DNA from 3 places in the Halomonas sp. 18071143 genome. Region 3 is predicted to be linked to each of the others. Evidence: riboswitches for the same ligand, from Rfam matches in the RefSeq annotation. Region 3 holds a riboswitch; each other region holds the start of a gene.
The links. Region 3 has a riboswitch for thiamine pyrophosphate ahead of KVY02_RS04825 (sodium:solute symporter). Riboswitches for the same ligand answer to the same signal wherever they lie in the genome.
Positions count from the first base shown of each region.

Region 1 (11,813 bases), 720 kb from region 3:
TCATCGTAAGAGTGGTCGTCATCTGAATCGTACCAGCTCGCACCGTCAGGCCATGTTCAAGAACATGTCTGTCTCGCTGGTCGAACATGAAGTCATCAAGACAACCCTGCCCAAGGCCAAGGAACTGCGTCGCGTTATCGAGCCGCTGATCACCCTGGCAAAGCAGGATAGCGTTGCAAACCGCCGTCTGGCGTTTGCTCGTACGCGCTCCAAAGAAGCCGTCGGCAAACTGTTCAACGAGCTGGGTCCGCGTTACGCCGAGCGTCCGGGTGGTTACATCCGTATTCTCAAGTGCGGTTTCCGCACCGGCGACAACGCCCCCATGGCCTACGTTGAACTGGTAGACCGCCCGGTAGCCCAGGAAGAAGCCGCTGCAGAGTAAGCGTAGCGCCCCTTCCAAGGCACAATGAAAACCGCCCCTCACCGGGCGGTTTTTTTGTGTCCATGTTTTTATGTCTACGGGATATGAACAGATTGCCTGTCGGGCCGGGATTAATCTATATATAAGCCCTCGGGCACATCCATTTGTCGGCAGGCCATGCTAGTCTTATTCGGCTGAGCATGGCCATTCAAGGGCGGTGCCAGGTCATCAGTAAGTGTGTGCCAGGGTATCAGGCGCGAGTGACGTTTAGCAGTGATGTACATTCATCAAGGGGCAGGTATGGCAGCAGAGGCAAGGTATTCACGGACAGCGGCAACGGTATGGCTGTTGATGCTCGGTCTACTGGTGATCGGCAGTATCACCAAAGCTCAGGCCAACCCCCGCTATGCGGGCATCGTCGTCGATCTGGAACATGGTGAAGTCCTCTATTCTGAGAACGCCGACGAAGCGCGCTACCCCGCCTCACTGACCAAGATGATGACCATGTACCTCACCTTCGAAGCGCTGGAGAGAGGGGACTTGCGGCTCGATCAGGCGCTGCCGGTGTCGGCTCAGGCGGCGGCCATGCCCGCCAGCAAGCTCTGGTTGTCAGCGGGCAGCACCATCAGCGTGGACACCGCCATGCGTGCCCTGGCGGTGCGCTCTGCCAACGACGTGGCCGTGGTGGTGGCCGAGGCCTTGGGCGGCAGTGAGCAGCGCTTTGCCCATATCATGACGGAGAAGGCCCGGGAGCTGGGCATGAGCAGGACGACTTTCCGCAATGCCTCGGGGTTGCCGGATGACCAGCAGGTCACGACGGCGCGGGATATGCTGACCCTGTCGGTGCGTGTGATCCAGGACTTTCCTCAGTACTACCACTACTTTGGGCTGCAGGAGTTCACCCATCGTGGCACTCGCCACACTAGCCACAACCGCCTGGTGCGTGACTATCCCGGCGCCGACGGCCTGAAGACCGGCTTCATCCGTGCCTCCGGGTTCAATGTCGCGACCACTGCCGTACATAACGGCCGACGCATGGTGGCGGTGGTGATGGGCGGTTTCACCGCCGCCTCCAGGGATACGCACATGGCCAGCCTGCTGGATCGCAGTTTCGAGCGCGCAGCGCTACGCGACCACCAGACCTGGATTGCCAACACCAGCTTCTCGCAGGAGTACATGGGCTTTGGGGGCTCACAGCAGCCGATCTCGCCTCCTCCCGAGCCCCCATCGCGGCCGATGATGGCGCATATCGACACCAGCGCACCGGTCACGGCGGCGGCCGTGGAGGCCCAGTGGTCACAAACCATGGCGCCTACACCTTCCCCGCAGGGTGACCCGCTGCTGGCCTTGATCGAGCAGGAGCGTGGCTTTGCCTCGGCGGGAGCGGCACCGGCCTCCGGAGGCGGGAACTGGGGCATCCAGGTGGGCGCATTCAGCCAGGCGTACCAGGCGGAACAGTTGGCCCAGCAGGCTGCCCAGCGCTTACCCAGCGATGTTGGAGGGCAAGTCGCCATCGATACCCTGGAGGGGCGTTCGACGGTGTTCCGAGCACGTGTCGTGGCCCTGGATGAAGCACGTGCCCGTCAGGCCTGTCAGTCATTGCAGGCCCAGGGCATGGACTGCATGGTGGTGAACGCCAGCCTTTGACGCCACCCGGCACGCCAACGCCCCGCCAGTGCAGCATTGGCGGGGCGTTTTGTTTTATGCGACCACAGGAGGAACGCCATGACATCTTCCCTGAAAGGCATTCTCTGCATGTGTGCAGGCGTACTGTTTCTGGCCTTGGGAGACGCGGTATCGAAATGGTTGGGTGAGGTGCACTCGCCGCTGCAAATCATTTTTTTCAGAGCGCTGGTGTCGCTACCGCTGATCGCTCTGCTGGCTCATTTTGGTGGTGGGCTGCGCAAGCTGCGTACGCGTCGCCCGGGCGTGCACCTGCTGCGCGGGCTCATTTATACCGCCACCATGGTGTGCTTCGTCTGGGGGTTGACCCTGCTGCCGCTGGCGGAAGCCACGGCGATTGCCTTTGTGGCCCCGCTGTTCGTGACGCTGCTGTCGGTGCCGTTACTGGGTGAGCGTATCGACCCGCCAGTGCTGGCCGCTTCGCTGCTTGGCTTTGTCGGGGTGCTGATCGTGGTGCGGCCAGGTGGTGATGCCTTTCAACTGGGGGCCATGGTGGTGCTGGGAGCGGCGGTGTTCTACGCACTGATGATGGTCACCGCGCGGCGCTATGGCGCCAACGAGCACCTGTGGGCCATGGTGTTCTACATGACGGCCGTGCCGCTGGTACTGACGGGCCTCAGCCTGCCCTGGGTATGGCAAACGCCCCATCCCTGGCACTGGCTGGGCTTTGCCGCCTCCGGGGTGCTGGGGGTGGGGGCCACGGCGTTCATCACCTTGGCCTTTCGCCATGCGCCCGCCGCCATTGCGGCGCCCTTCGATTACACCGCCATGCTGTGGGCCGTGCTGCTGGGGTGGTGGTTCTGGGGAGAACTGCCGGACGTCTGGGTCTGGGTAGGCAGCGCGCTGATCATGTGCAGCGGTCTGGCCATTGCCTATCACGACCGTCGCACCACCCTGAAACGTCGCCCCACGGCCTGACATGCACCGGGAATTGACCCAGGTCAGCAAACCGGCCGACGGGCCGCAACCCGAAAGGTGCGCTGGCTATAATGCCGCCCGTTCAAACAACGGTGACGGTTATGCAAGCTCCCGAACTTCTCTCGCCTGCGGGCACGTTTCACAACATGCGTTACGCGTTTGCCTACGGGGCCGATGCGGTCTACGCCGGGCAGCCGCGCTACTCGCTACGGGTGCGCAATAACGACTTCAAGGTGGCGACGCTGCACCGGGGCATCGAGTATGCCCACGCCAGAGGCAAGCAGTTCTACGTGGCCTCCAACATCGCTGCGCACAATAGCAAGCTCACGACCTACCTGCGGGATATGGAGCCGGTGATCGAGGCTGGGCCGGACGCTCTGATCATGTCCGACCCCGGGCTGATCATGATGATCCGTGAGCGCTGGCCGCACCAAGTCATCCACCTGTCGGTGCAGGCCAACGTGGTGAACTGGGCCGCGGTCAAGTTCTGGCAGCGGCAGGGGATTCAGCGCATCATTCTTTCTCGGGAGCTATCGTTGGAAGAGGTGGCCGAGATCCGCACCGAATGCCCGGATATCGAGATCGAGACGTTCGTTCACGGTGCGCTGTGCATCGCATATTCAGGACGCTGCCTGCTCTCGGGGTACGTCAATCGCCGTGACCCGAACCAGGGCACCTGCACCAACGCCTGCCGCTGGCAATACAAGACGCTGGATGCCACTCAGGATGCCACCGGCGACCTGATACCCGTGGCGGCGGACACCGAGCGGGCCGCGTTGGTCGAAGATGTCTCCCGGCCGGGCAAGCGGATGCCCCTCTACGAAGACGAGCACGGCACTTACCTGTTCAACTCCAAGGACCTGCGCGCCGTGCAGCACGTGGCACGCTTGGCGCGCCTGGGTGTGGCGTCACTGAAGATCGAAGGACGCACCAAGTCCCACTACTACGTGGCGCGCACTGCGCAGGTGTATCGTCAGGCCATTGACGATGCCGTGGCAGGCCGCCCCTTCGACATGGGCTTGATGGATCAGTTGGAAAACCTGGCCAACCGAGGCTATACCGAGGGCTTTTACCGCCGCCATGTGCACGATGAGTTTCAGAACTACGAGCGCGGCCACTCCGTTGGCGTGCACCAGCAGTTCGTGGGCGACATCATCGGCGTCGATGCCACGGGCAGCCTGCTGGACGTCGAGGTCAAGAACCGCTTCGAAGTGGGCGATGCCATGGAGCTGATGCTGCCCGGCGGCAATCGTCGTTTCGTGCTGAAGCAGATGGAAAACGGGCGCGGTGAGTCTCAGGCTGCCGCACCCGGCTCAGGGCATCGTGTCCGCATAGCGCTACCTGGCGCGCCCATCGCCCCGGAGCAGTGGGAGTTTGCCCTGCTGATGCGGGATCTTCCTACCGCTTCCTCCCGCACCTCCGCCCAAGCCAGCCATCTGGGCGTGGCCGTCAGTTGAACGCGTAGACATCCATCGCCAGCACGCCGTGCTCGACGCTATGGTGCAGCCGCTGGCCCTGACCCCCGGCTCCCATGGCGACCAGTAACGGTTGGAAGTGCTCCGGCGTGGGATGGTTACGCTGGGCATGGGGAGCCGTTTGCCATGTCAGCAGCGCCTCCCGCGCGTCTTTTTCCAGTTGGGTGTGTGCCCAATCGGCAAAGGCATCCACCCAGCCTGGTGCCTGGCTGCCCTGGGGCAGTAGCGCATGCAGGTTATGGGTCAGGCTGCCGGAGCCCACGACCAGAATACCTTCGCTGCGCAGGTGGGCAAGCCGCTGGCCCAACTCCATCAGCGCCGCGTTGCTCCACCGGCTGGGAAGCGACAACGACACGACCGGTAGCCTGGCCTCGGGGTACATCAGGGAAAGTGGCACCCAAGCGCCGTGGTCCATGCCGCGCTCCACGAGTCTGGCACCGAGCGTTTTGCCCAGCGTTGCGGCCAGGGCTGGGTCCCCCGGTGCCGGGTACTGCACGGCGAACAACGCTGCCGGAAAACCGCCAAAATCGTGGAGGGTCTCGGGGTGAGCGCTCTGACTGATGAGCAGCTCCGGCGTTTCCCAATGGGCAGAGACCACGACGATGGCCTTGGGGCGAAGCGTCTGGCCCAGCTCACGCAGGAACTGGTGAGCGGGCGTGGGGGTCAGCGCCAGCATGGGCGAGCCGTGAGAGATAAACAGGCTAGGTAACATAAGGCACCTCGATGTGCGGCCTGCCAGCGTAGGCGCGCCAGCAGGCCAGTGGCTCACGCGAAGCGGCGTGCAACGACCAGGCTGCCGCTGCCAAGGCCGGCTTGCACGACCAGTGCAATGGCCCAGAATACCGGGAATTCCCAGCCGCCGCCCGGGTTGGAGAAGAGCCAGCCGTTACCGATATGTACCCAGGCGGCTCCCAGCAAAACCGGTACCAGGGCAAGGCTGACCCAGCGGGTATAGATACCCAGCAGCAAGGCCAAGCCTCCGCCGACTTCCGCCGCAATGGTCAGGTAGGCCAGAAAGCCTGGCAGGCCCAGCGACTCAAAATAGCCGACCGTTCCAGGCAGGGTGAACACGAATACTTTCAACAGCCCGTGGGCCAGGGTCATGATGCCCAGGCTGATGCGCAGCAGGGCAGTGGCATGCAGGTGTGATGCTTGGGTTGTCAGTGTCGTCGTCATGGTGTTCTCTCCTGCTTCCGTCAGGTGCAGCCGCCGGGTGGTGCGCTGTATCAGCCGCGCGCCCAGCGATTCCTCGAGCGCCATGACCCGGCGCGATAGCAAGGTGCGCGAGAGGTCCAGGGCCTCCGCCGCCCGCGTGTAACTGCCTAACTCGGCCACCTTGACGAAGGCTGTCAGTTGGTCGAACTGGGTCATGACCTGAAGAACGCCTGGGCCGCCTGACGTGGGTCAGGATGGCCGCAAATGGCCGAGATCACCGCGAGCCCGTGGGCACCGGCGGCTTTCACCTGGGCGGCGTGCTCGGCTTTCAAGCCGCCGATGGCCACGCTGGGCAGCGGGCAGGCACTGGCCAGTTGGGCCAGCCCGGTAAAACCGATGGGCTGCGCGTGGTCCTGCTTGCTCCCGGTGGCAAACACGGGCCCCAGCCCCACGTAATCCAGCAGCGCCACGGGGGCACGCTGCAACTGCTCCAGGGTATTGATGGAGAGCCCGATGATCGCCTGCTTGCCCAGTACCTGGCGGGCCTGCATCACGTCCGTATCGCTCTGACCAACGTGCAAGCCGTCGGCACCGCTGGCGTGCGCCACGTTCAGCCGGTCATTGATGATCAGCGGCACTCCGCTACCTGCCAGCACTTCCTTGAGACGCTTGGCCTGGGCAATCATGGCTTCGTCGCTGGCCTGCTTGTCGCGTAGCTGGACCAGCGTGACGCCTCCTGCCACGGCGGCTTCCACGGTACGTTCCAGGCCCGTGGAGGCGCATAGCTGAGCATCCGTGACCAGATAGAGCGTAAGATCAACCGACATGTAGGGTCTCCGAGTGAGGTAGTGCAGGCAGGTCATCTGCCGTGAGCGAGTACAGGGTATCCAGCAGCGTCACATAGAAACTGCCTGGCCCTTCGGCCTGCTGCCCGGCGTGACTGCCTGCCAGATTGAAGTAGGTCAGGGCGCCGAGCGTGGCGGCCAGCGGGGCGTGACGGTTGGCCGCCACGAAACCGGCGACCAGCGCGCTGAGCCCGCAGCCCAGGGTGGTTACCCGTGGCATCAGCGGGTGGCCGCCAGTCAAACGATACAGCGACTGGCCATCGGTGACGATATCGGTGGCCCCGGTCATGGCGACGACACACTGATACCGACGCGCTGGGGTGATGGCCGCTTGGGTGGCATCGTCGGTGCTCACCGTGGCATCCACGCCCCGGCCCTGGTGGGCAAGGCCGCTCAGCGCCATGATTTCCGAGGCATTGGCACGAATCACGCTGGGCTGGTAAGCCAGCAGGGACAGGCAAGTTTGCTGGCGCAGCCGCGTGGCACCCACGGCGACCGGGTCCAGCACCCAGGGCACCGCGTGGGTTTGGGCAGAGTGGGCGGCCAGCTGCATGGCCTCGGCCCAAGGGGCAGAGAGCGTACCGATGTTGATCGAGAGCGCTCCCGCGATGGCGGTAAATTCCGCCACTTCTTCCTGGGCATGCAGCATAGCGGGGGAGGCCCCGGCGGCCAACAGCAGGTTGGCGGTACTGTTCATGGCAACGTAGTTGGTGATGCAGTGTACCAGCGGGGTCTGGTCACGCAGCGCGAGCAGCGTCTCGCGTGGGCTGGGTAGGGTCATGACTTCCTCCCGGCAGGGAGGTGGTGAATGAAAGCACCACGACTCCCTACGCCGGTGCTATCCGGTTCAGGTTCAAAGGGTGCTTCTCAGCCGCGTCGCGGCGCCCCTGTCGTAGGCGTACTATCCTCGGCCAGGCGGGATGTGTAAAGCCAATGGCGCGGAAAGATCAGCGAAACGCGATGCGCGTGCCGTAGGTCAGCATTTCATCGGGCGTCATGGCGTTGCCCGCGACGCCGATCATTTCGTCGCCGCACTGGTCAGAGAAGGTCAGCACGCCGTGGGTCAGCCCCAACTGCCCCAGCGCATCGCGGATCTCTCCGGTGCCCAGAAACGTACTGACTTCTCCCTGGGCGTTGCTCAGTTCCGAGACGCCATGAGCATGATGAAAGCGGACCTTGTAGATGCCATCCATCGAGACGACCTCCACGATGGGGGAAAAGCCGTTCTGTAGCGCGTTGGCCAACTGCTTCAACGTCAGGCGATCATCTAGCGTCATTTCAATGTCGGTCATGACACACTCCCAGGCTAACGATACGCTGAATGTACAGCTATAGAGATAGTAGTGTAGAAGAGTTGCATAGAAAATCCACTGCGACCGATGCCGGGGGGAGCGCCCCGTGCGCTGGCAGGCCTAGTGCACTGCATCCAGAGCGTGTTGCTGCAGTTTGATCAGCGGAATGATGTCCAGCGTGCGTGCATTGGTGCCTGACAAAATCACCGGTGGGGCCAGGCCCACCTCTTCAGCCTCTGCCCAGCGGTGGGCACACAGACACCAGCGGTCGCCGGGCTGTAGGCCAGGGAAGCCGTACTCGGGGCGCGGGGTGACCAGGTCATTGCCCTGCGCGCGTGAAAACGCCAGAAACTCCTCGGTGACCATGGCACATACCGAATGAATGCCCACATCGTCGGTACCGACTCGACAAAAGCCATCACGGTAAAACCCCGTCTTGGGTGAGTGACAGCAGGGGGTGAGCGGCTCACCCAGTACATTGAGATCACGTGACATGCGGCCTCCTCAGGCAGGGGCTAGAATTATCGCAGCGCCGCCCTCATACATAAGCCAAGGGTTCGGCGGCGGATTCGATGGGGTTCGCGTTAGCAGCAGCCTAAAGCCTTGTACATGGTACGGGGTTCGTCAAAGTATTTACGTACCAAAGTGCCTGCCTGGTTACCACCATGCAGAGACATCACGCAGCAACAGGAGAGAGTCATGTCGTTTTCAGGTGAACAGCATCCCGGTGTTGCCCCCGCGGCTCCCCAGACCCAAGGGTTTCGGTTGAATCACACCATGCTGCGGGTCAAGGACCCGGAGCGCGCGCTGGCGTTCTATTCCCGCGTATTTGGCATGCAGGTGCTGCGGCGGCTGGATTTCGAAGAGATGCAGTTCTCGCTCTATTTTCTGGCCAACGTGGAAGCCGACGACAAGGTGCCGGAGGACCAGAACGCTCGCACCGCCTGGACCTTCAGCCAGAAGGGCCTGCTGGAGCTGACCCACAACTGGGGCACCGAGACCCAGCAGGACTTTGCCTACCACGACGGCAATGCCGAGCCCCAAGGGTTTGGCCACATCTGCTTCAGCGTGCCGGACCTGGAGGCCGCCCAGGCCTGGTTCGACGAGCACGATGTCACCTTCGTGAAGCGTGCCGACCAGGGCAAGATGAAAGACGTCATTTTCGTCAAGGACGCGGACGGCTACTGGATCGAAGTGATTCAGGCGGATCGCATGGCGGCATTGGGCGGCTAACATGGCACATTTGCTGTTCCGGTTGCGCCACGTGACCGATGAAGAGGCCATGGAAGTGCGCCAACTGCTGGATGAACACGGCTTCGACGTGTATGAGACCCAGGCGGGGTTTTTCCGCCTGGGGGTCGATGCCATCTGGCTGCGCAACCCGGCCCAGCGAGATGACGCCGAGGCGCTGCTGGCGCAGTACCAGGTCGAACGCCAGGCCAGCGCGCGAAAGGCCCACCAGGAGGCGGTGGCCCGCAACGAAGCACCGACCTGGAGGAAGCGGTTACGGGAACAGCCGATTCAGATCGCGCTGGTGATGGTCGCTGTCATCCTGATCGCACTGCTGACCCTGCTGCCGTTCATTGGGCTGGCGCGTTAGCCTGGCACACCGCATCCGTCAGGTGCCCGCGCTTCATGTACATCATGACGCCATGTTCACCGGCGCGCAGCGATGGAGTAGCCTCAGGTGGGAAGCGGCACCAGCTGCCCTGCGGGTATTCGTTGCCCGCCTCGTAGAGCGAGCCTTCCAGTACCAGCAGTTCCAGCCCGCCCGGTAGCGCAGGGTAATCGATGGTCACCTCATGCTCCCAGCGTTCCAGGCTGACCCGCTCCTGTGCGTAGGTATGCAGCATCTTGTAGCCGATGCCTGGCCGCCGGTCGGGCTGCCAGGGCAGGCGGTGGGCAGGAATGGCCAGCTGCAGCAGGTCGTTGTCATCGAACTGATGCAGTTTCACCAGAATCAGCGCACCTTCTTCGCCAATATGGGGCGTATGGCCAGTGCCAATGGGATTGCGCAGGTAGCTGCCCGCAGGGTAGCGGCCATGTTCGTCGGCAAACACGCCCTCCAGCACCAGAATCTCTTCACCGCCGCCATGGGTATGGTGGCTGAACTGGCTGTGCGGCGCGTAACGTACCAGGCTGGTGGCGCGGGCGACTTCCTCGCCAATCCGGTCCAGCATCATACGTTCCACGCCTGCACTGGGCGACGCGACCCAGTGATACTGCTCCGGCGTCATACAGGCAAAGTGGCTAAAATCGGCGTTCAGGCGCATGGGCTTGGCTCTTTGCAATGAGTGAGATGAGCAGGGAGAGGGGCTAGTCTCCTTTATCAGCGCTGCAAAACGCAATCTTCCCTCATGCTTGACCTCGTCATTTGCAAACAAACCGCCGCTCGAAAGCGGCGGTTTTTCATTACGGGGTGTCGGTCAGCGCACTGAGAATATGGTGAGCCGTCTCGATACGCGCCTGATTGGGGTAGTTGCGGTTTGCCAGCAGCACCATGGCGATCTACTCGCTGGGCACGAAGACCACATAGCCGCCGAAGCCATTGGTTGAGCCCGTCTTGTTGTAGTAGGCCGCTTGCCGAGGGGCTTGCGGTGGCGTGAGGCGATGTGCCGGGTTGGGCGCCAAAATCATCTCGAGCGAATTGCCTTCCAGCAGTGTCTCCAGGGTCACCGGGTAGTGATAGTGCTCCCAGCCCAGGCCCTGGGTCATGGGGCCAACGTCGAAGTAGCCTGTGCGTGTCGTTGCCAAGGCGTCATCCAGCCGTTCCGTCGTGCCGCTGGCATTGGCCGGGTCTCGCATGTTCGCCTCCAGAAAGGTCAGCACGTCGGCGGCATTGGCTTTCAGCCCGTAGGCCTGGGCATCCAGCACGCCTGGGTTCACCCGAATGGGCTCATCCTCCTTCGAGTAGCCGTAGGCATAATGTGCCCGTTGCGCGTCGGGCACTTGAAAATGAGTGTGTTCGAGCCCGAGCGGTATGAACAGCGTTTCTTCCATCAGCGTCTCGAAAGGTCTGCCCAAACGTTGCGCGGTGAGATGGCCCAGCAAACCGATGCTCGGATTGGAATACAGACGTTGTGCCCCTGGAGCAGATTCGGGTTGCCATTGGCGGTAGTAATCGATCATTTGCTCTTCTGATGGCACCGAGTCCGGAAACTGCAGCGGAAGCTCGCCTGCCGTGTAGGTGCCCAGTTCCAGCAAGGTGATCTCATCGAAGGCACTGCCTTCAAGGGCTGGCCAGTAGCCGCTGGCGGGGTCAGAGAGGGAAAGGGCACCGCTAGACTGCGCGTAGCCTGTCAAGGCCGCCGTGAAAACCTTGCTGATGGAGCCTAGCTCGAAAAGCGTCTCATCCGTGACCGGCTCCTCCGTCTCCAGGTTTGCAAGCCCATAATTAAAGTAATACGGCTGCCCCTGAATGCTTAGCGCGACGGCCATGCCGGGGATACGATACTGTTCCATCAGCGGGGTGATCGTGCTGTCCAGCAACGCTTGAAGATCGGCCTCGTGAGGCTCTTCGAGCGCCCAGGCTGCCCCGCTGAAAAGTAAGGAGGAGGCCATGAGAAGACAGCGGCGTGCTGAAAACGGCGTGCGCATGCAAAACTCCTGTTGCGATGAGTCATGTCGGTGGAAGGCAGCTCTGGTCGATACAGAAGCCACGGGTGACTAAAATAAAGAGCGCGATGGGTCTCCACAAATGGCAAGATTTTGCATGAGCTATTAGAAAAATTTGGGGGTGGCGCAGTGCGTTCCTATTTGCCGTTGAAGGCTCTGCGGGCCTTTGAGGCATCGGCCAGACATTTGAGCTTCACGCGTGCAGCAGAAGAGCTGCACGTGACACAGGCGGCCGTGAGCCATCAGGTCAAGCGCCTGGAAGGGCTATTGAAGGTGCCGCTATTCACACGTTTGCCCCGAGGGCTAATGCTGACTCAGGAAGGCAAGCTGCTGTTGCCTGTGCTGAAGAATGCGTTCGATCAGATGTCGCATACGTTGGAGCGGTTAGGCGAAAGCCGTCATCGTGAGGTCTTGAACGTGGGTGTGGTGGGTACGTTTGCCGTGGGTTGGCTGCTGCCACGGCTGGCAG
Region 1 covers NZ_CP078120.1:270,860-282,672, forward strand. Annotated here, with positions in the region: gene rplQ (50S ribosomal protein L17) at 1-382, shown strand, start outside; gene KVY02_RS01365 (D-alanyl-D-alanine carboxypeptidase family protein) at 713-2,008, shown strand; gene KVY02_RS01370 (DMT family transporter) at 2,087-2,962, shown strand; gene yegQ (prephenate-dependent tRNA uridine(34) hydroxylase TrhP) at 3,064-4,419, shown strand; gene KVY02_RS01380 (DODA-type extradiol aromatic ring-opening family dioxygenase) at 4,412-5,149, opposite strand; gene KVY02_RS01385 (DoxX family protein) at 5,203-5,613, opposite strand; partial or broken gene KVY02_RS01390 (LysR family transcriptional regulator) at 5,620-5,808, opposite strand; gene thiE (thiamine phosphate synthase) at 5,805-6,419, opposite strand; gene thiM (hydroxyethylthiazole kinase) at 6,409-7,218, opposite strand; TPP riboswitch at 7,245-7,336, opposite strand; gene KVY02_RS01405 (hypothetical protein) at 7,385-7,729, opposite strand; gene KVY02_RS01410 (DUF2237 family protein) at 7,850-8,224, opposite strand; gene gloA (lactoylglutathione lyase) at 8,429-8,962, shown strand; gene KVY02_RS01420 (DUF6164 family protein) at 8,964-9,329, shown strand; gene KVY02_RS01425 (cupin domain-containing protein) at 9,310-10,002, opposite strand; partial or broken gene ampC (class C beta-lactamase) at 10,142-11,290, opposite strand; gene KVY02_RS01435 (LysR family transcriptional regulator) at 11,474-11,813, shown strand, end outside.
Region 1: linked by a shared signal. The riboswitch ahead of thiM (hydroxyethylthiazole kinase) and the one ahead of KVY02_RS04825 (sodium:solute symporter) in region 3 are both predicted to bind thiamine pyrophosphate.

Region 2 (6,027 bases), 1.8 Mb from region 3:
GGGCCACCTTGGCGGAATCCTTCGGCAGGGTTTCATCGTGGAATTCTCGGGCGGTGTCCGGGTCCAGGCCCAGGTTGAACTGGTCTTCCCAGCGGAACTCGAAGCGCGCCTTGGAAAGGGCGTTGTCGCGCCGCTGCGACGCCGGGTGGCCCTTGGCCAAATCCGCCGCGTGGGCAGCAATCTTGTAGGTGATGATGCCGGTTTTCACGTCATCCTTGTTGGGCAGGCCCAGGTGCTCTTTCGGCGTTACGTAGCAGAGCATGGCGCAGCCAAACCAGCCAATCATCGCCGCCCCAATGCCAGAGGTAATGTGGTCGTAGCCGGGGGCGATATCCGTCACCAGCGGGCCGAGGGTATAGAAGGGCGCTTCGTCGCAGTACTCCAGCTGCTTGTCCATGTTCTCTTTCACCAGGTGCATGGGCACGTGGCCGGGGCCTTCGATCATCACCTGCACGTCGTGCTTCCAGGCAATGTGGGTGAGTTCGCCCAGGGTTTTCAGCTCCGCCATTTGCGCTTCGTCGTTGGCATCCGCAATGGAGCCGGGGCGCAGGCCGTCGCCCAGCGAAAACGCCACATCGTACTGCTTGCAGATCTCGCAGATCTCCTCGAAGTGGGTGTACAGGAAGCTCTCCCGATGGTGATACAAGCACCACTTCGCCATGATGGAACCGCCACGGCTCACAATACCGGTGACGCGGTTGGCGGTGAGCGGCACGTAGCGCAGCAGCACCCCCGCGTGGATGGTGAAGTAATCCACTCCCTGCTCCGCCTGCTCGATCAGCGTATCGCGGAAGATCTCCCAGGTGAGGTTTTCGGCAATGCCGTTGACCTTCTCCAGCGCCTGATAGATGGGCACCGTGCCAATCGGCACCGGCGAGTTGCGGATGATCCACTCGCGGGTTTCATGGATGTTCTGACCGGTGGAGAGATCCATGATGGTATCCGCGCCCCAGCGGATGCCCCAGGTCATCTTGTCCACTTCCTCTTCGATGGAAGAGGTGACCGCCGAGTTGCCCAGGTTGCCGTTGATCTTCACCAGGAAGTTGCGGCCAATGATCATCGGCTCGCTTTCCGGGTGGTTGATGTTGTTGGGAATGATCGCCCGGCCACGGGCCACCTCATCGCGCACGAACTCCGGCGTGATCTCCTTGGGCAGGCTGGCGCCGAAGCTCTGGCCCGCATGCTGATGACCCAGAATGCGCTCTACTTCTGCCGTTCCCAACGCTTGGCGGCGCTGGTTTTCCCGCAGGGCGATGAACTCCATTTCCGGCGTGATGATGCCCTGGCGGGCGTAGTGCAGCTGGGTCACGTTCTTGCCCGCTTTCGCCCGGCGGGGTGTGCGGGTCAAATCAAAGCGCAGCTGGGCAAGGGTGGGGTCGTTGGCGCGGCGATTGCCGTATTCCGAGGTCGGGCCATCCAAAAACTCGGTGTCGTTGCGCTCTTCGATCCAGGCCCGGCGCAGCTCCGGCAGGCCTTGGCGCAAATCGATGCGGGCGTTGGGGTCGGTGTAGGGGCCGGAAGTATCGTACACCAGCAGCGGCGGGTTCTGCTCATCCACGCCGCTGGTTCTGGTGGGCGAGAGAGTGATTTCCCGAAACGGCACGCGAATATCTGGCCGTGAGCCTTCCACGTACACCTTGCGTGAGCCGGGCAGCGGCGCCACGGCGGCGGCATCGACCTGGGCGGTTTCGGCTAAAAAGTGTGCGGTTTTGCTTTTGGCGGTCTTGGTCATGATGGTTGCTCTGTGTTGTAGGAGGTTATTCAGAAAGGTCTAAACCCATCTGCCAGAAGTCGATTTCCAGGCGGGTGGCATCGCGGAAGATCTTGCTCAGCTCAGCAAAACGGGCAGGGGTGACATCCGCCAGGCGGGCATCGAGCCACGCAAGCTCTGCCTGCATGGCGGCCTGGAACTCCTCGCCTTCGTACATGGCGATCCAGGCATCGAACGGGTTTTGCGCGCCGCGCAGCGTAGAGGGCTGCGCGTTCAGCCAGTTGGCGATTTCGCCGTAGCCCACCAGGCACGGGGCCAGCGCCACGTGCAAATCCAGCAGGTCGCCGCGGTTGCCGGTATCCAGCACATAGCGGGTGTAGGCCAGCGTGGCGCGGGCTTCGGGGAGTTCGGCAAGCTCCTGCTCGCTGATGCCCCACTCCTGGCAAAAGCCCACGTGCAGGCCCAGCTCCACATCCACGATGGCTTTTAAGCCTTCATGCGCTTGGCGCAAATCCGCCAGGGTAGGGCTTTTGTAAGCGGCCAGCGCGTAGGCGCGTGCGAAGTGGATCAAGAACAGGTAATCCTGCTTCAGGTAGTGACGAAACGACGCCTCAGGCAGCGTGGCGTTGCCCAGCTGGCGCACGAAATCGTGCTCGATGTAGGCGCGCCAATCTTGCTGGCAAGCGGTGGTGAGATCGGTAAAGCGGTAGCCCATATTGGATGCCTCCGGTGGTACAGCGAACCGGCGCACGGGCGAAGGGAGAGTGAGTTGGGGTAAGGAATCAGGTGAACACGGCGAACCCCAACCACCGCTTGATTCCTACGCCGGTACTAGCCGGATCAGGTTCAACGGGCCCCGCCGTGACGACTTGCTGCAGCAGCCAGCCGTATAGCGATCTCAGCCGGTTCCACCGGCACCCCGTCAAGCAGTATTCAGCGCAGTGTAGGAGGCGGGTGGGGGAGATGCAAGGGTAGGCAATTTTATTGGGCGTACAGAGGTGGCCTGCTGTGAAAGCAATGAACGACAAGAAAAGACGATGGCGTTGAGTGCTTGGCCCCCATGGTTACCTTGACGCGTTCCATCAGTTTCATGGGAGAATGCCTCAATAATTATGTATATAAAAACAGTATTATTGAGGTGAGCAAAACGCGCAAGCCCGCGAATTTTGGCTACATCGCCAAAATTCTCTTTGCACGGTGTAGAATCAATGAGGTAGATTCGATTTGGTAGCTATGAAACCTCAGTCATTGTGATGTCACGTTCATTGAGGTTTCATGGCAGGGCGTATAATCACTGTTATGAGATTCTGGGAGATAGCAAATGAGTCCAGCACTGAGACAGCAATATCTACTTTGGCTCTATCAGAATCCCGGAGAGCAGGACTGCGCAAAAATCGCGTCCGTCCTGGGCATTGAAAAAACACAGAGTGCCTTGATCGCGCGCTATCTGATTACAGAGCGTCTGGCTGAGGGTGAAACGTGGGCCTCCATAGATAATGCATGGCACGGATTCGTTCAGATCGCCCCGCAAGGAATGAAGGTTATCGAAAACGACATACCGCACAATGAGATTCAGCGCCCAGTGACGAACAATACCGTAGTTCATGGCGATAATTCAGGCGTTATCACCAACACAACAACAAGCGGCAGTTCATCAGCAAACGTGGCTATTCACAACACAAAAAGCAGCACTGTACTTTTTAGAGAGTTGCATAAAGAGATCACTAAGTCTGTTTCTAACGAAGCTGATCGTTCTGGCCTCATAACCAAGCTTGATGAACTAAAGATGGCTCTTGATGCAAAAGACAAGCCCTCATTCTTAAAACGATATCAGGAGTTCGTCGGCTTGACATCTTCGCATATTGATCTGTTCTCAAAAATTGCAACTACAGCAATACCGGCACTGCATAGATTACAGGCAGCCATCTCATAACAAGTGGCTGTTGGCGGACGTGCCTACGCTGCGCTACAGCACGCCGCAAAGCCAAGCGTTAGGTGCGCCTCAAAACCGCTCGGTGTTGTCTATTTAAAAAACTAATTTAATGGATGAAAGTGTTAGTGAAGTTCAAAATTATTCCACGTGAAAAACGCATTCCGGATAAAGGTGTTAATCAAGCGTATTTAAAGATAGATCGCTGGAATGATTTTTCATTCGTCACAATGTTCTACTTGTCAGTGTATGACCATGAAGGGAATTTGCATAACATTGGAAACGTTAAAATAGGGTTTAAGGGGCAAGATACCTCTATTTCAACATACGAAAAATTAGAGAGCGAATTCATTGAGCTCAATGATGATTTTTTTTCGGTTGGTGAAAGTTTAGATTTCTATAAAGTAATATCTAAATTGCCTGAAAATTTGAGAGAAGAACTGCTTTGTTCTTTAAATGATATAGTTTTTAATCCAGGGCTAATTGATGATATTCAAGAGGAGGATGTTTTTAGAACCTCTCTTCTGAGAGATAATAGCTTAACATCTATTAAAGGACAGTTTAATAGGGTTCTTTATGGAAAGGCTGAATTGACGAATTTTAATTTTGCATTTGAGCGACCAAGATGTGAAGCTATGGCATCTATTAGGCTAGATTTTGATGTGATAGAGAGCTCGACACCAAGCACAAATATTCATGCTTTAATTGGAAGGAATGGATGCGGTAAAACGACCATTTTAAATGGCATGATTCAAGCAGTAACTAACCCAGATAATACCATTGGGAAATTTATCGATACGGGGTACCGATTAGAAAGAGAGATAGAAAGTGACTATTTTAGCAGCTTGATTTCTGTTTCTTTCAGCGCTTTTGACCCCTTTGATCCTCCAGAAGAGCAACCTGACCCAAGTAAAGGTGCGTGTTACTTTTATGTAGGGTTAAAAAACAGAGAAAAAAAGGATAGCCTTAGGACAATACCTGAGCTTAGGGCTGATTTTGTTCGGCATTTAGTTGATTGCTTTAGAAAAAAAGACAAGTTGGTTCTGTGGCGTGAAGCGATTAGAAAATTAGGAACGGATGAAAATTTTGAGTCTGTAGGATTAATCGATTTGGAGGAAATTTACAAGCAGTTGAGAGAAATAAATAAGCTGGAGCAAGTCGATAGTACTGAGTTTCGTAACTTATTTCTTTCTGAGATAGAGAGTTATTTAACAAGCTTGAGCTCTGGGCATTCTATTGTTTTGTTTACAATTACTAAGATAGTTTCAGTTATAGAAGAAAAGACGCTTGTTTTGATCGATGAGCCAGAAAGTCATTTGCACCCACCATTATTGTCAGCTTTTGTAAGAACGCTTAGTGAATTGCTTTTCGATCTAAATGGCGTCGCTATCATTGCCACACACTCCCCTGTGCTTTTGCAAGAAGTGCCAAAATCATGCGTTTGGAAGATTAATCGAGTAGGTGACACTTTAAAACCTTACAGGCCAGAAATAGAAACGTTTGGTGAAGATGTAGGAGTGTTAACGAGAGAGGTGTTCGGTTTAGAAGTGGTAACTTCGGGTTATCATGGCTTGATGTCAAAAGCAGTAGATTCAGGAAGAACATACGAAGATATCATCATAGATTACGAAAATAAATTAGGGTTAGAGGCTCGGTCCATTCTAAAAGCAATGATAATTCATCGCGATAAAGGGTTAAGTAAGTGAAAAAGTTAGACTACCCTTTATGTGATTTTAAGGATGTCCTGAACACTTGTGCTAAAGGTATGGAGCAAGTGAATGTAAGGAATACATTCCTAACTGCCGTCCCCGATCTTGTTTATCTAGGCTTGCAATACGAGCAGTTGGTGAAAAAAGGAGAGCTATATAAGTTTCCCAGAATTGAAAACATTAAAAGAAAAACTGTCGTTGTGCCTCCATTAACAAAATCCAAATTGGTTAATTTGTATGCAAATAATCTTCGAAATAAAGAAAAGCCCGCAAGAAGTTTATATGAGTATCTATTAGCATCTGCAAATGAAAAGTGCCCTTTTTGTGGAGATATTGGGCGCCCTAAAAATCTAGACCATTTTTTGCCTTTGGCCCATTACCCTCAGTTCTCCGTCATGCCAGTAAACTTAATACCAGCTTGTCGCGATTGCAATATGGGAGAAAAAGGGGATGACTTTGCTGGTCAAGCCGAAGATCAAATAATACATCCTTATTTAGACAAAAATATATTTTATACTCAGCAGTGGGTGCATGCCCGATATGTCAATGATGGTGATGGAGTAGTGGAGTATTATGTCCAACCTCCAGCTGAGTGGCAGGAGGTTGATAAAGCTCGAGTTAACAAGCACTTTAGGGATTTCGATTTAGCTCGTAGATATGGTATCGAAGCGGGTAAA
Region 2 covers NZ_CP078120.1:2,837,269-2,843,295, reverse strand. Annotated here, with positions in the region: gene thiC (phosphomethylpyrimidine synthase ThiC) at 1-1,732, opposite strand, end outside; gene tenA (thiaminase II) at 1,758-2,426, opposite strand; TPP riboswitch at 2,512-2,643, opposite strand; gene KVY02_RS13395 (hypothetical protein) at 3,033-3,644, shown strand; gene KVY02_RS13390 (AAA family ATPase) at 3,770-5,347, shown strand; gene KVY02_RS13385 (HNH endonuclease) at 5,344-6,027, shown strand, end outside.
Region 2: linked by a shared signal. The riboswitch ahead of tenA (thiaminase II) and the one ahead of KVY02_RS04825 (sodium:solute symporter) in region 3 are both predicted to bind thiamine pyrophosphate.

Region 3 (11,813 bases):
GGGGTCCGGGGTGATCTGGAAGCTGGACAAGCGCGGGTCTCGGGGCGGCGCATAGCCTTCGATCATGACCGGGCACGCCAGCGCCTGGGCGGTTTCCTCGATGCTGCTCAACAGGTCTAGATAGTGCTCCAGGTGGGTCAGCGGCGGCAGGAAGACGTGCAAGCGGCCCTCGCGGGGCTCGACGCACAGGCTGGTATGGATCACCTTGTGTTCGCGGTCATCAGCGGCGCTTGGCTGCTGCTGAACGGCTTCGCCTTCCGGGTGGCTATGGCTGGGGTGCAGGCTCTGGCCATGGCGCTCGGCGCTGGTGAAGCGATGCTGTTCGGCATTGCGGCGCGCCACTTCGCCGTGAATGTCGCCCAGCGCAGGCCGTGGTGCAAACAGCGACTGGGGCTGTGGCTGCTCTTCCGGGTCGGCCCAGGGGAGCGCCGACAGCGGCAGACGCAGGCCCATGGGGGAGTCGCCTGGCACCAGGAACAGGTGATCGCGTTTGAGCGGCCAACGGCCGCTTTCCCAGCGATGAGACTGGGAAATCGAGTGACGCAACGGGAGCGCATAGCCCACGACGGCGCCCAGGTCCTGCTCCAGCAGCCGTGCCAGGCGGCGGCGTTCGGCATCGTCTTTCAGGTCGGCATTACGCGGGTCGACGCTGACCGGTAGGGTCTGCTCTTTCCAAAGGTAGTAGTAGGCATCTTCGTAGGCGGGAATCCAGTGGCGCTGCGCCACGCCCAGGCGTTCGCCCAGCGTATGGATGAAGCGCTCTACCATGGCGTTGTCGACCTTGGCGTGGGGCGCGCCTTCGGTGCTGGCCAGCCACTTGGGGTCGCGCCACAGGGGCGCGCCATCCTTGCGCCAGTAACAGGCCAGCGCCCAGCGAGGCAGCGGTTCGCCAGGGTACCACTTGCCCTGTTGCTGCTGAATGACGCTACCGGCCGCGTAGGCTTCCTGCAGTCGGGTCAGCAGCGCCTCGGCGCGCTCACGCTTGTGCTCGCCCAGCGCTTCGGTGTTCCACTGGGGGCTCTCCATGTCGTCGATGGAAACGAAGGTCGGCTCGCCCCCCATGGTCAGGCGAACATCCTGCTGCTGGAGGACTTCATCCACCTGGTCGCCCAGCGCCAGAATGGCCTGCCACTGCTGATCGCTGTAGGGGCGGGTGACGCGCGGGTCTTCATGGATGCGCTCCACGCGCATCTCGACATCGAATTCCACTTCGCACTTGTCGGAAAAACCGGTAATGGCCGCGGCGCTGCCGGTGGTGGGGGTGGCGGCCAGCGGAATATGCCCTTCACCAGCGAACAGGCCGGAGGTGGGGTCCAGGCCCACCCAGCCTGCGCCCGGCAGGAAGACTTCGGTCCAGGCATGCAGGTCGGTAAAGTCAACCTCGGTACCGCTGGGGCCATCCAGCGCTTTGACGTCCGGGGCCAGCTGAATCAGATAGCCGGATACAAAGCGAGCCGCCAGCCCCAAATGGCGCAGGATCTGTACCAGTAACCAGGCGCTGTCGCGGCAGGAACCACTGGCCAGAGTTAGGGTTTCTTCACAGCTTTGTACGCCGGGCTCCATACGCACCAGGTAGCTGATGTCCTGTTGCAGACGCTGGTTGAGCGCCACCAGAAAATCGACGCTGGTGGTGGGCTCCCGAGGTACTTCCTTAAGCCATGCTTTTAGGCGCGGCCCTGCTTCGGTGACTTCCAGATAGGGGCCTAGCTCCTTGAGAAGCTCATCGGAATAATGGAACGGAATTTTTTGCGCGGCATCGTCGAGAAAAAAGTCGAAAGGGTTGATGACCGTCATGGGGGCCACCAGCTCGACGGCAATGGTGAGTTCCTTGCGTGGCTCTGGAAACACGATACGCGCATTAAAGTTGCCAAAGGGGTCTTGCTGCCAATTCAGAAAGTGGTCATCCCCTGAAATATTCAGCGAGTAGGCATCGATATGAGTACGGCAGTGGGGGGCCGGGCGCAGGCGGACGACATGGGGTGACAGTTTGACGGGGCGGTCAAATCGATAGGTTGTGCGGTGATGCAAGGCAACGCGAATGGTCATGAGCCACCCTCAAATAAAAGCGTAAATTCTCGCAGCTACTGATGAACTGCGACGCAACAAGACATTTACCCAAGAGTATCGTTGGAGTTGAACTTTTTTGCAGCTGCAATATGCCCAAGGGCGTTTAAGAAGTGTGGAAAATTGTGATCGCATCGCTTTTAATTAAATCTTGCACCAAATTGGTGCTTTTTTTCGAGAGTTTTTTTGTCAAGGCACAAGTTTGGTTCAGTGAGGGGGTGGGAAGGTATCGCGGCATTACAAAGTGGCCGCGTTTTATCAAACGTGGATGCCATAGCGTTGAAATATCGGGAAAGGTGGTACGAGTATTGCGTGGTTATATAGCTCAATAAATACGTCGATTGCACGCGGCAGGCCTACACTATTGTTCAAGGAAGTTGCCGCTTCCACCCCAGCGCCAGGAGAGCGCCCATGAGCCAAGTCAATTGGAACAACTATGCGTGCCGTGATTTTTACGATGAGTTGCTAGAAGCGCCAGGTAAACCCAGAGCTTCTGCCGATGAGCTTTGTAATATGCTGGCTCGGTTTAGCGCCGAAGAGTTAGCGGAAAGAAAAACCGCTGCGGAAATCGCCATTCGTACCATGGGGATTACGTTTACCGTGTATTCCGAAGGGGCAATGATCGACCGCGCCTGGCCATTCGATATTGTGCCCCGGATCATACCGGCCCATGAGTGGCGCAAGACGGAAGCCGGTTTAAAACAGCGCGTCCAAGCACTCAATCTCTTTATCGACGATCTTTATCACGATCAGAAAGTGGTCAAGGACAAAGTGCTGCCTGCGGAAGTGCTTGCTCAGTCGGCTAATTTTCGCCCGCAGTGTGTGGGCATTAACCCGCCCCATGGTATCTGGGCGCATATTTGTGGCTCTGATTTGGTACGCGGCGGCGATGGCACACTCTACGTGCTGGAGGATAATCTGCGGATTCCTTCCGGGGTCTCCTACATGCTGGAAAACCGCAACGTCACCAAACGGGTGCTACCTGAGCTGTTTGCGTCGGGCAAAATCCTGCCAGTAGACGACTACGTGGCGCAGCTGTATGACATGCTGGCGGCCATGTCTCCCCGTCCCGGCGATGACCCTCAGGTCGTGGTATTGACCCCCGGCATCTACAACTCGGCCTATTTCGAACACGCCTATCTTGCCCAGCAGATGGGGGTCGAGCTGGTGCAGGGTAGCGACATGCTGGTGGACGACGATGACGTGGTCTACATGCGTACGGTGGAGGGGCTGCGACGGGTGGATGTCATTTATCGTCGTGTGGATGACGAGTTTCTGGACCCTGAAGCCTTCAATCCGCATTCGATGCTGGGCGTGCCTGGGCTGATGCGCGCCTGGCGGGCGGGCAAGGTGGCGTTGGCCAATGCGCCAGGGGCAGGCGTGGCAGACGACAAGGTGGTCTACGCCTTCGTGCCCGAGTTGATTCGCTACTATCTGGATCAGGAGCCGCTGCTGCCCAACGTGCCCAGCTACCTGTGCATGTTCGATGACGACCGCAAGTACGTACTGGATCACCTCGACGAGCTGGTGGTGAAGCCTGCCAATGAGTCCGGGGGCTACGGCATGCTGATCGGGCCTCGCTCCACCAGGGAAACCCGCGACGAGTTTGCCCGCCTGATCAAGGAGAACCCGCGCAACTACATGGCCCAGCCTACGCTGGCGCTCTCCACCACGCCCACCCTGGCCAACGGCTTGCCGCAGCCGCGTCATGTGGACCTGCGCCCGTTCATTCTCTCCGGCCCCGAAACCCATGTCACCACGGGTGGTTTGACCCGCGTGGCACTGGTGGAGGGGTCGCTGGTGGTCAACTCGTCCCAGGGGGGCGGCAGCAAGGATACCTGGATCGTCGAGGTCGATGAGAACGCGGCTGATGCCGCCGAGCAGGAAGGAGTCTAACGCCATGCTGTCACGCGTAGCTGAAAACCTGTACTGGATGGCGCGCTACATCGAGCGGGCCGAAGACACCGCGCGGCTGCTGAGCGTCAATAGCCACCTGATGCTCGACCTGCCGCGCCACCTGCCGTTGGGCTGGGCGCCACTGATCGAAATGACCGGTACTCTGGATGCGTTTAACGAGCGCCATTCCAGCTTTGACGAGCGTAGCGTAGTGCATTTTTTGTGTGCCGATGCGCAGAATGGCAGTTCGATTCTTTCGGCGCTGGCCAGTGCTCGGGAAAACCTGCGCACTACCCGAGACGTGGTGCCCAGGGAGATCTGGGAGGAGGTCAACCAGCTCTATTTGAGCGTGGCCGACCATGCGGAAAACGGTGTCAGCCCGCGCCGTCGCGATGCCTTCCTGAAGAACGTGATTCGCGGCTGCCAGACGCTGACTGGCCTGATCGAAGGCACCTTGAGCCATGGGCCGGCCCGTACCTTCATCCAGTTGGGCAGACATCTGGAGCGGGCCGACATGACCACGCGTATTGTGGACGTACGTTCCGCGAGCCTGCTGCCCCAGAACCCCGAAGAGCTATTGCCGTTCGAAAACCTTCAGTGGATGAGCGTGCTCAAGTCGCTGACGGCCTATCAAATGTACCGTCAGGAAGTGCGGCTGAGAGTGCGGGGCCCCGATGTGCTGCGCTATCTGCTGCAGGACCCGAACCTGCCGCGCTCGATTGCCTGTAGCCTGGAAACGCTGGGCCATGAGCTACAGCTACTGCCCAGGCAGGACCGGGTGGCCGCCACGGTGTCGCTGGTGCGTGCCGATGTGGTCGATGCCGATATCCAGGCGTTGGCTCACTCCCCCAGCAAGTTGCATGCGTTCGTGGATGAGCTACAGATTGGCTTTGCCGCGATCCATGACACGCTCAGGGCAACGTACTTCGTGAATAGCGACAACGTGCCCAAGGTGACCCAGCGACAAAGTCAGGGCCACCTGGGGGATCATGATAACGATTGATCAAGTAGATCGAGCGTTAGCGCTGGCGCTGTGTACTAACTCATGAAGGTACGCCAGCTTGTCACGCACCGGGGGAGGCAGTACCCCCGGTGCCAGGTCCAGTAGCCCCATATCACGGTTGAGCTCATTGACGACCATCCCCACCTGATGAAACGCTCTTAACATGCTGTCCAGCGTGCCGTCATATTCGGCCCGTGAAATCCCCATGTGTAGAGCGGTGTCCAGCACGGCCACCATGTCCAGATAAAACGCAAAGGTTTCGGCGAAGTCCTCCCACGGGTGCATGGCGGCATAGGCAGAAATGAACCGTGTTGGCCAGTCGGCCGGCGCGCCTTGCTGATAGTAGGTTTCCAGCGCATCACCGTAGGTGGGGGCGTTATGGTCGCCAAACACTCGGACGCTGGCGGCCTCATCCTGATCCTTGACCAACAAGTCCCAGTAGTAATGCCCCACCTCATGGCGAAAATGACCGATCAGGGTGCGGTGGGACTCGTTCATGTCCACCCGCAGTCGCTCACGCTCGACGTCGTCGGCTTCCTTGACGTTGATGGTGATATGGCCGTTGGCATGGCCGGTATAGACCTTCTCCTGATTCGCCGTGGAGCGCCAGAGCCCTTTGTCAGGGAGGGCGTCGGCCATGAACGAGAAGCTCAAGGGGACGCGAATATCATCGCCCTGGGTTCCGTGGGGGAGCTTGAGAATCTCCAGGGTGTGGAACAGACGACGCTTGGCAGCTTCCAGTGCGGCCCAGCGCTCGCGGTGACCCTCTACGTTCAGGTCGGGAATCACATCGTTGTAGCGGCAGCAGTCGCACAGCGTGTCGGCTTCGCCTTCGGTCATGATCACCATGCGGTTGCATACGTTCTCTACCGCGTAATTATGGCACTTCATCAAGAGGGTGCCGCAGCCTTCGTGGGTGCAGCGGTATCCGCCGCCTTCCAAAGGGGCCAAGGCAACGATATTGCTGCAGGCCGGGCACCAGCCGACTTCCGACTCACAGGCAACACAATGGGTGTTCTCGAAGAACAGCGGGTTGCCGCACTGGCAATTGAACGCTTGCATGGATACCTCCTTGTGGAAAGCCACGTTATGCATCGTCGATAGGCAGGTTGAGAAGGCGCCCTGACAGCATAGCGAGGCTCTTTCCTTGAGGGAAAGGCTATTTCCCCAGTGCGGTGAATTTAGCTTTATCGAGTGGCTAATTGACGTTTACGTCAACTTGCTGATATACCCTAGGGGCTCCTTATTCAACCCCATAACAAACACAACCACGAGGAACGTCTGTATGTCCGTTCGCCAGATACCCATGTATATCGATGGCCAGCCGGTCGAGTCGCAAAGCCAGGAGTGGCGCGATGTCGTCAATCCGGCGACCCAGCAGGTCGTGGCCCGGGTGCCTTTCTGTACCCCTGACGAGGTAGAGCGTGCCATTGCCAGTGCCAAAACCGCGTTCAAGGAGTGGCGCAAGGTGCCGCTGGGCAAGCGCATGCGCATCATGCTGAAACTTCAGGCCCTGATTCGTGAGCATACCGCGGAACTCGCCGCGCTGATCACCGAAGAGCATGGCAAGACGCTGCCTGACGCAGAAGGCGAAGTAGGCCGCGGGCTGGAAGTGGTCGAGCACGCCTGCTCGATTGCGTCTCTGCAACTGGGTGAACTCGCCGAAAACGCGGCCAATGAGGTCGATGTGTATACCATGCATCAGCCGCTGGGCGTGGGCGCCGGGATCACGGCGTTCAACTTCCCCATCATGCTGCCTTGCTTCATGTTTCCGCTGGCCATTGCCACGGGCAATACGTTCGTTCTGAAGCCTTCCGAGCAGGACCCCAGCTCGACCATGCGGCTGGTGGAACTGGCCCATGAGGCGGGTATTCCGGCGGGCGTGCTCAACGTGGTGCATGGCGGGCCCGAAGTTGCCAACCAGATTGCCGACCATCAGGACATCAAGGCGCTGTCGTTCATTGGCTCTACCCATGTGGGATCGCTGCTGTATGGCCGTGCGGCGGCGGCAGGTAAGCGTATGCAGTCCATGATGGGGGCCAAGAACCACTGTGTGGTGATGCCGGATGCCAACCGTAGTCAGGCCATCGACAGCCTGCTGGGGTCGGCCTTTGGGGCAGCGGGTCAGCGCTGTATGGCCAACTCGGTGGTGGTGCTGGTAGGCGAGGCGCAGGAGTGGCTGAGCGATATCGAAGCAGGCGCCCGTAGCATGAAGGTCGGCCCCGGTACCCAGCGGGATGCCGACCTGGGGCCGCTGGTGTCTCCTCAGGCCAAGGAGCGTGTCGAGCGCTTGATCACCGCCGGTGAAAAAGAGGGGGCCACGCTGCTGGTGGATGGCCGAGGCTACACAGTAGAAGGGTATCCGGAGGGCAACTTCGTGGGGCCGACGCTGTTTGCCAACGTCACGCCGGAGATGACCATTTACCGGGAAGAAATATTCGGTCCGGTGCTATGCGTGGTGGGGGTCGAGACGCTGGATGATGCCATCGACTTCATCAACGCCAACCCGAACGGCAACGGCACGTCGATTTTCACCAACTCGGGCTGGGTGGCGCGCCGATTCGAAACCGATATCGACGTTGGTCAGATCGGTATCAACGTGCCGATTCCGGTGCCGGTGGCCTATTTCAGCTTCACCGGCTCTCGGGCTTCCAAACTGGGGGATTTGGGCCCCAACGGCAAGCAGGCCATCGCGTTCTGGACGCAAACCAAAACGGTGACCGCACGCTGGTTCGAGCCCGAAAACGTCTCCAGCGGCATCAATAGCACCATTGCGCTCTAGATATTTGGCGAACCGCTGACGCATCAGGGGCCCTCTGCCACGGCAGAGGGCCCCTGGGGATCAGACGGGTTCGAAAAGTGGCAGGCTGTCGCGCAGGAGCTGTTCTATAGGCTCCAGTTGGCTTTCATGCAGCACCAGCAGGTAAGGAGCATCCTGTTCATCGTTGAGTGGCGCAAGGAGTGCAAACTCGCCCTCTTCAAGATGGAACTCATGGATTTCTCGCAGCCCGTGGGGAGTTTCGCACTGAGAGCAGCGGTAAGTATCGTCTTCGCCATAGACCAGGCGGTGATACATCTTGAACAGCGTGTACAGCGCTAACCCCCCTTCGAACGCTTGCCAGCGAGCGGGTGTTTCTCGAATGTCTTCGTTCAAGACCAGACCTTCGGCCTCGGCATCGGCAATGGCGTCGGCCAGCGGTTCTGCCAGAATGGCGCTGCCATCGGCGGGCAGCGGTGCATTTTGCTGATTCGCCGCCGTAAAGCGCGCAGCAGCAGCATGAAAATCTGCCAGGCTGTTGAGATGGAAGTCCGCATGTTGCAGGTCGGCTGGCTCGAAACCGCCGTTCTCCCAGCCGTGAATGACACGTAGCGTAATTTGACCCCGGGCGATGGGGCGGGCCAATAAGGCATGAAGCATGATACGGATATGCAGCTGGCGTTCATCCGTGTCGTTTTCGAACGCACGGTAAGGGTCGGCGAACAATGCATGCAAACGCCCCGGCGTGTGCTCTCTTGCTTCAGAATAAGACATGGTGGTTTCCCTGTTACAGACGCCGTTTGCTCAACGCTGCCTTTTTTATGAAATACAGTCGATAAGAGTATGGCGAGCCTCAAGGTGTAATGAAAGTCTAATCCGTTAGCATTTTGTTAACCATGACCCCGTATCGCGCAAGGCGTTTATCAACACGACAAAAAAGAGGTAAGCATGTCTGCGTCATTAAGCCGTTTTAAAATTCCCGAAACCCTGGACGACCTGCCTGACGACATTCGCACGGCCATATTGGCGGTTCAGGAAAAAGCCGGGTTCGTGCCCAATGTGTTCCTCATGTTGGCCCACCGTCCAGCGGAGTTTCGCGCCTTCTTTGCCTACCACGACGCCTTGATGGAGCGGGAGTCCGACACTCTGAGCAAGGCCGAAAAGGAAATGATTGTGGTCACTACCAGCGCGCGCAATCGCTGCCTTTACTGCGTTGTGGCACATGGCGCGCTGGTACGTATTTACACCAAAGACCCTCTGTTGGCCGATAACGTTGCCATCAACCACCAGGCGGCGGGGTTGAGCGAGCGGCATCGGCGCATGCTCGATTTTGCGCTACACAGCGCCATCGAGCTGGGCGAGCTGACGCCCGAATGGCAAACCCGGCTGGCGGAAGTGGGCTTTACGCTGGAGGATTGCTGGGACATCGGTGCCGTGGCCGCCTTCTTTGGCATGTCGAATCGTCTGGTCACCCTGGCAGGCACGCCGCCCAACCCGGAGTTCTACCTGATGGGGCGCGTGCCCAAACCTGCTTAGGCCAGAGCGCAGTACGCACGGCAGCGCTTTACCGGGGCGCTCCTTTCAGTGAAGATACCGCCTTCATTCACTGTCGCCAGGGGAGCCCTTCGTGGGCTGAGAATGCACGCCATGCAGACCCTGGAACCTGATCCGGATAGTACCGGCGGAGGAAGCGCGACATGCCGTACCTGACGTCTGCAGTGCTGGGCGCAGCGCTGTGCTGCTTTGCATTTTTAGGCCTTCGGGCGCGTTTTGGGGGAAGCTCGCTGGATGACTACGTCACGGCGCGCAACTCGCAAACGGCAACGACCCTGGGGTTCTCTTTTCTGGCCTCGGGAATGGGGGCCTGGATTCTCTTTGCGCCGCCTGAAATTGGCGCCTTCGTGGGGCCGGTGGCGCTGCTGGGCTATGCCGTGGGCTCGGCGCTGCCCTTCCTGGTGCTGGGGCTTTATGGCCCCAGAATACGTCGTGCGCTACCCGCCGGGCGCAGTATCGCCGAGTTTGCCGAAGCGTGTTATGGCAAGGGGGTCCGTCACTATGTCACGCTGGCCTCCGTGGCGTATATGGGGTGCTTTCTGGCAGCTGAGCTGACGGCCATCGGCGCCATTACCGCGCTACTGTCAGACGTTCCGCCTGCCTGGGTCATCATTGGTGTGGCGCTGACGACTCTCATCTATACCGTGCTCGGTGGCCTGCGCGCTAGCCTGGCCACCGACCGCTGGCAGGCCTGGCTGCTCTTGATACTGTTATGCGCCGTGGCGGGCGTCACGTTATGGCGCCTGCCTTCCATGCCCAGCGATGCGGCGCTACCGGACGTCCCCCTCGGGGCGTCGCTGAGCGTGGCGCTGACGCTGATCATTGCCGTGACCGCGGCCAATTTGTTTCACCAGGGCTACTGGCAGCGGCTCTGGGCGGCTCAGGATAGCGCCAGTCTTGGCCGTGGCGCGTGGCTGGGGGCCGTCATGACGGTGCTGGTGGTCATGGTGATTGGTGGTGTCGGCATGATGGCGGCACTCAGTGGGGTGAGCCTGGGCGAGCCACCGATGCCCTTTTTTGCCCTGTTGGCAGAGGCTCCTGTCTGGATCACACTCCCGGCTCTGGTGCTGGCCGTCACGCTGGTGACTTCCAGCGTGGATACGTTGCAAAACGGCATTGCCTCGCTGTGGGCAACGGGAGATCAGCCAAAAGCGTTGCATGCAGCGCGCTGGATCACGGTGCTGCTGATGGTGCCGGTGATCCTCATCGCCTTGCAAGGGCTATCGGTACTGAGGCTGTTTTTGATAGCCGACTTGCTGTGTGCGGCCATCGTGGTGCCAGTGCTGCTGGGCCTGTGGCAACGCATGTCGCCGCTCGCGGCGATCAGCGGTGGCGTGGCGGGGCTGGTGGGGGCGGTATTGCCGGGCTGGCTGGGGCAAGGCTCCTTGATGGCGGGCATCATGGCCGCCACGTTTCCTGGCAGTATTCCTACCCTCGGTCCCTTCGTGGGGGCGCTGATGCTCTCGAGCCTGGTGAGTATCCTCGTGGCGTGGTGGCTCCCTTCGGGCAAGGTGTTAAAAAAATCAACGCGTTAGGCAGACTGTGTAGTTTCGCGCTATGATGTCGAAAGGGTTTGAAATACACAAAGGAGTGTTAACTATATATCGGGTGTAACCACCATGAGCCACCTGTTGCCATCCAATGAAGCGTCGCGCATTGCTGCTTTGCAAGAGCTGGCGTTACTGGACACCCCCAATGAGCCGGTATTCGACCGAGTGACTCGGTTGGTCACCGTGCTGTTGGGGGTACCACTTTCCACGGTGACGCTCGTGGATACCGACCGACAGTGGTTCAAGTCTCAGGTGGGGCTGGAGCTTTCGGAAACTCCTCGCGACGTGGCGTTTTGTGCCTATACCGTGCTGGCGGAAGCGCCGTTGGTCGTCAACGATGCACGCCTGGACCCCCGCTTTGCCAATAATCCTTACGTCGATAAGCCCGACGGCATCCGCTTCTACGTCGGCATCCCTCTGAAAACCACCCAGGGGCTGGTGTTGGGGTCACTGTGTGCCATGGATACCCGGCCCCGCGAACTAACCCCCCAGGAGTTCACCGCGCTACAGGACCTGGCCGATGTGGTGTCCGGTGAAATTCATTTGCGCGAGCGCTTGATTCAGCAAGAGAAGCGCAATGCCAGCTTCAAACGCGACCTTGCGGCGCTGCATCGTAGTCTGGAGCAGCAGATCGAGCGACGTACCCGCGAGCTCAACCTGGTCATCGAGTCGGCTTACGATGCCTACCTGAGTATCGATGATCGTGGTCGGGTGCTGGACTGGAATCGCGCCGCACAAGCCATGTTCGGCTGGTCGCGCAAGGAGGCGTTGGCCCGCCCCATTACCGACCTGATGTTTCCCGTAGGCGTGCCCGGGCAGGACGATCCTTCACCCATCGAATGGGAAGCCCGGCGTCGAGATGGTGGGCGCTTGCCGGTAGAGATTCGCCACCAGCGCTACGAACTCAGTGGGCGATGGCGGCGCAGCCTGTTTATCCACGACATTACCGAGCGCCAGCAGTTGGCGCGCCTGCGAGACCAGGAGGCCA
Region 3 covers NZ_CP078120.1:995,669-1,007,481, forward strand. Annotated here, with positions in the region: gene KVY02_RS04790 (transglutaminase family protein) at 1-2,046, opposite strand, end outside; gene KVY02_RS04795 (circularly permuted type 2 ATP-grasp protein) at 2,476-3,960, shown strand; gene KVY02_RS04800 (alpha-E domain-containing protein) at 3,965-4,963, shown strand; gene KVY02_RS04805 (zinc-binding metallopeptidase family protein) at 4,964-6,025, opposite strand; gene KVY02_RS04810 (CoA-acylating methylmalonate-semialdehyde dehydrogenase) at 6,249-7,745, shown strand; gene KVY02_RS04815 (hypothetical protein) at 7,806-8,495, opposite strand; gene KVY02_RS04820 (peroxidase-related enzyme) at 8,670-9,257, shown strand; TPP riboswitch at 9,326-9,429, shown strand; gene KVY02_RS04825 (sodium:solute symporter) at 9,419-10,810, shown strand; gene KVY02_RS04830 (diguanylate cyclase domain-containing protein) at 10,895-11,813, shown strand, end outside.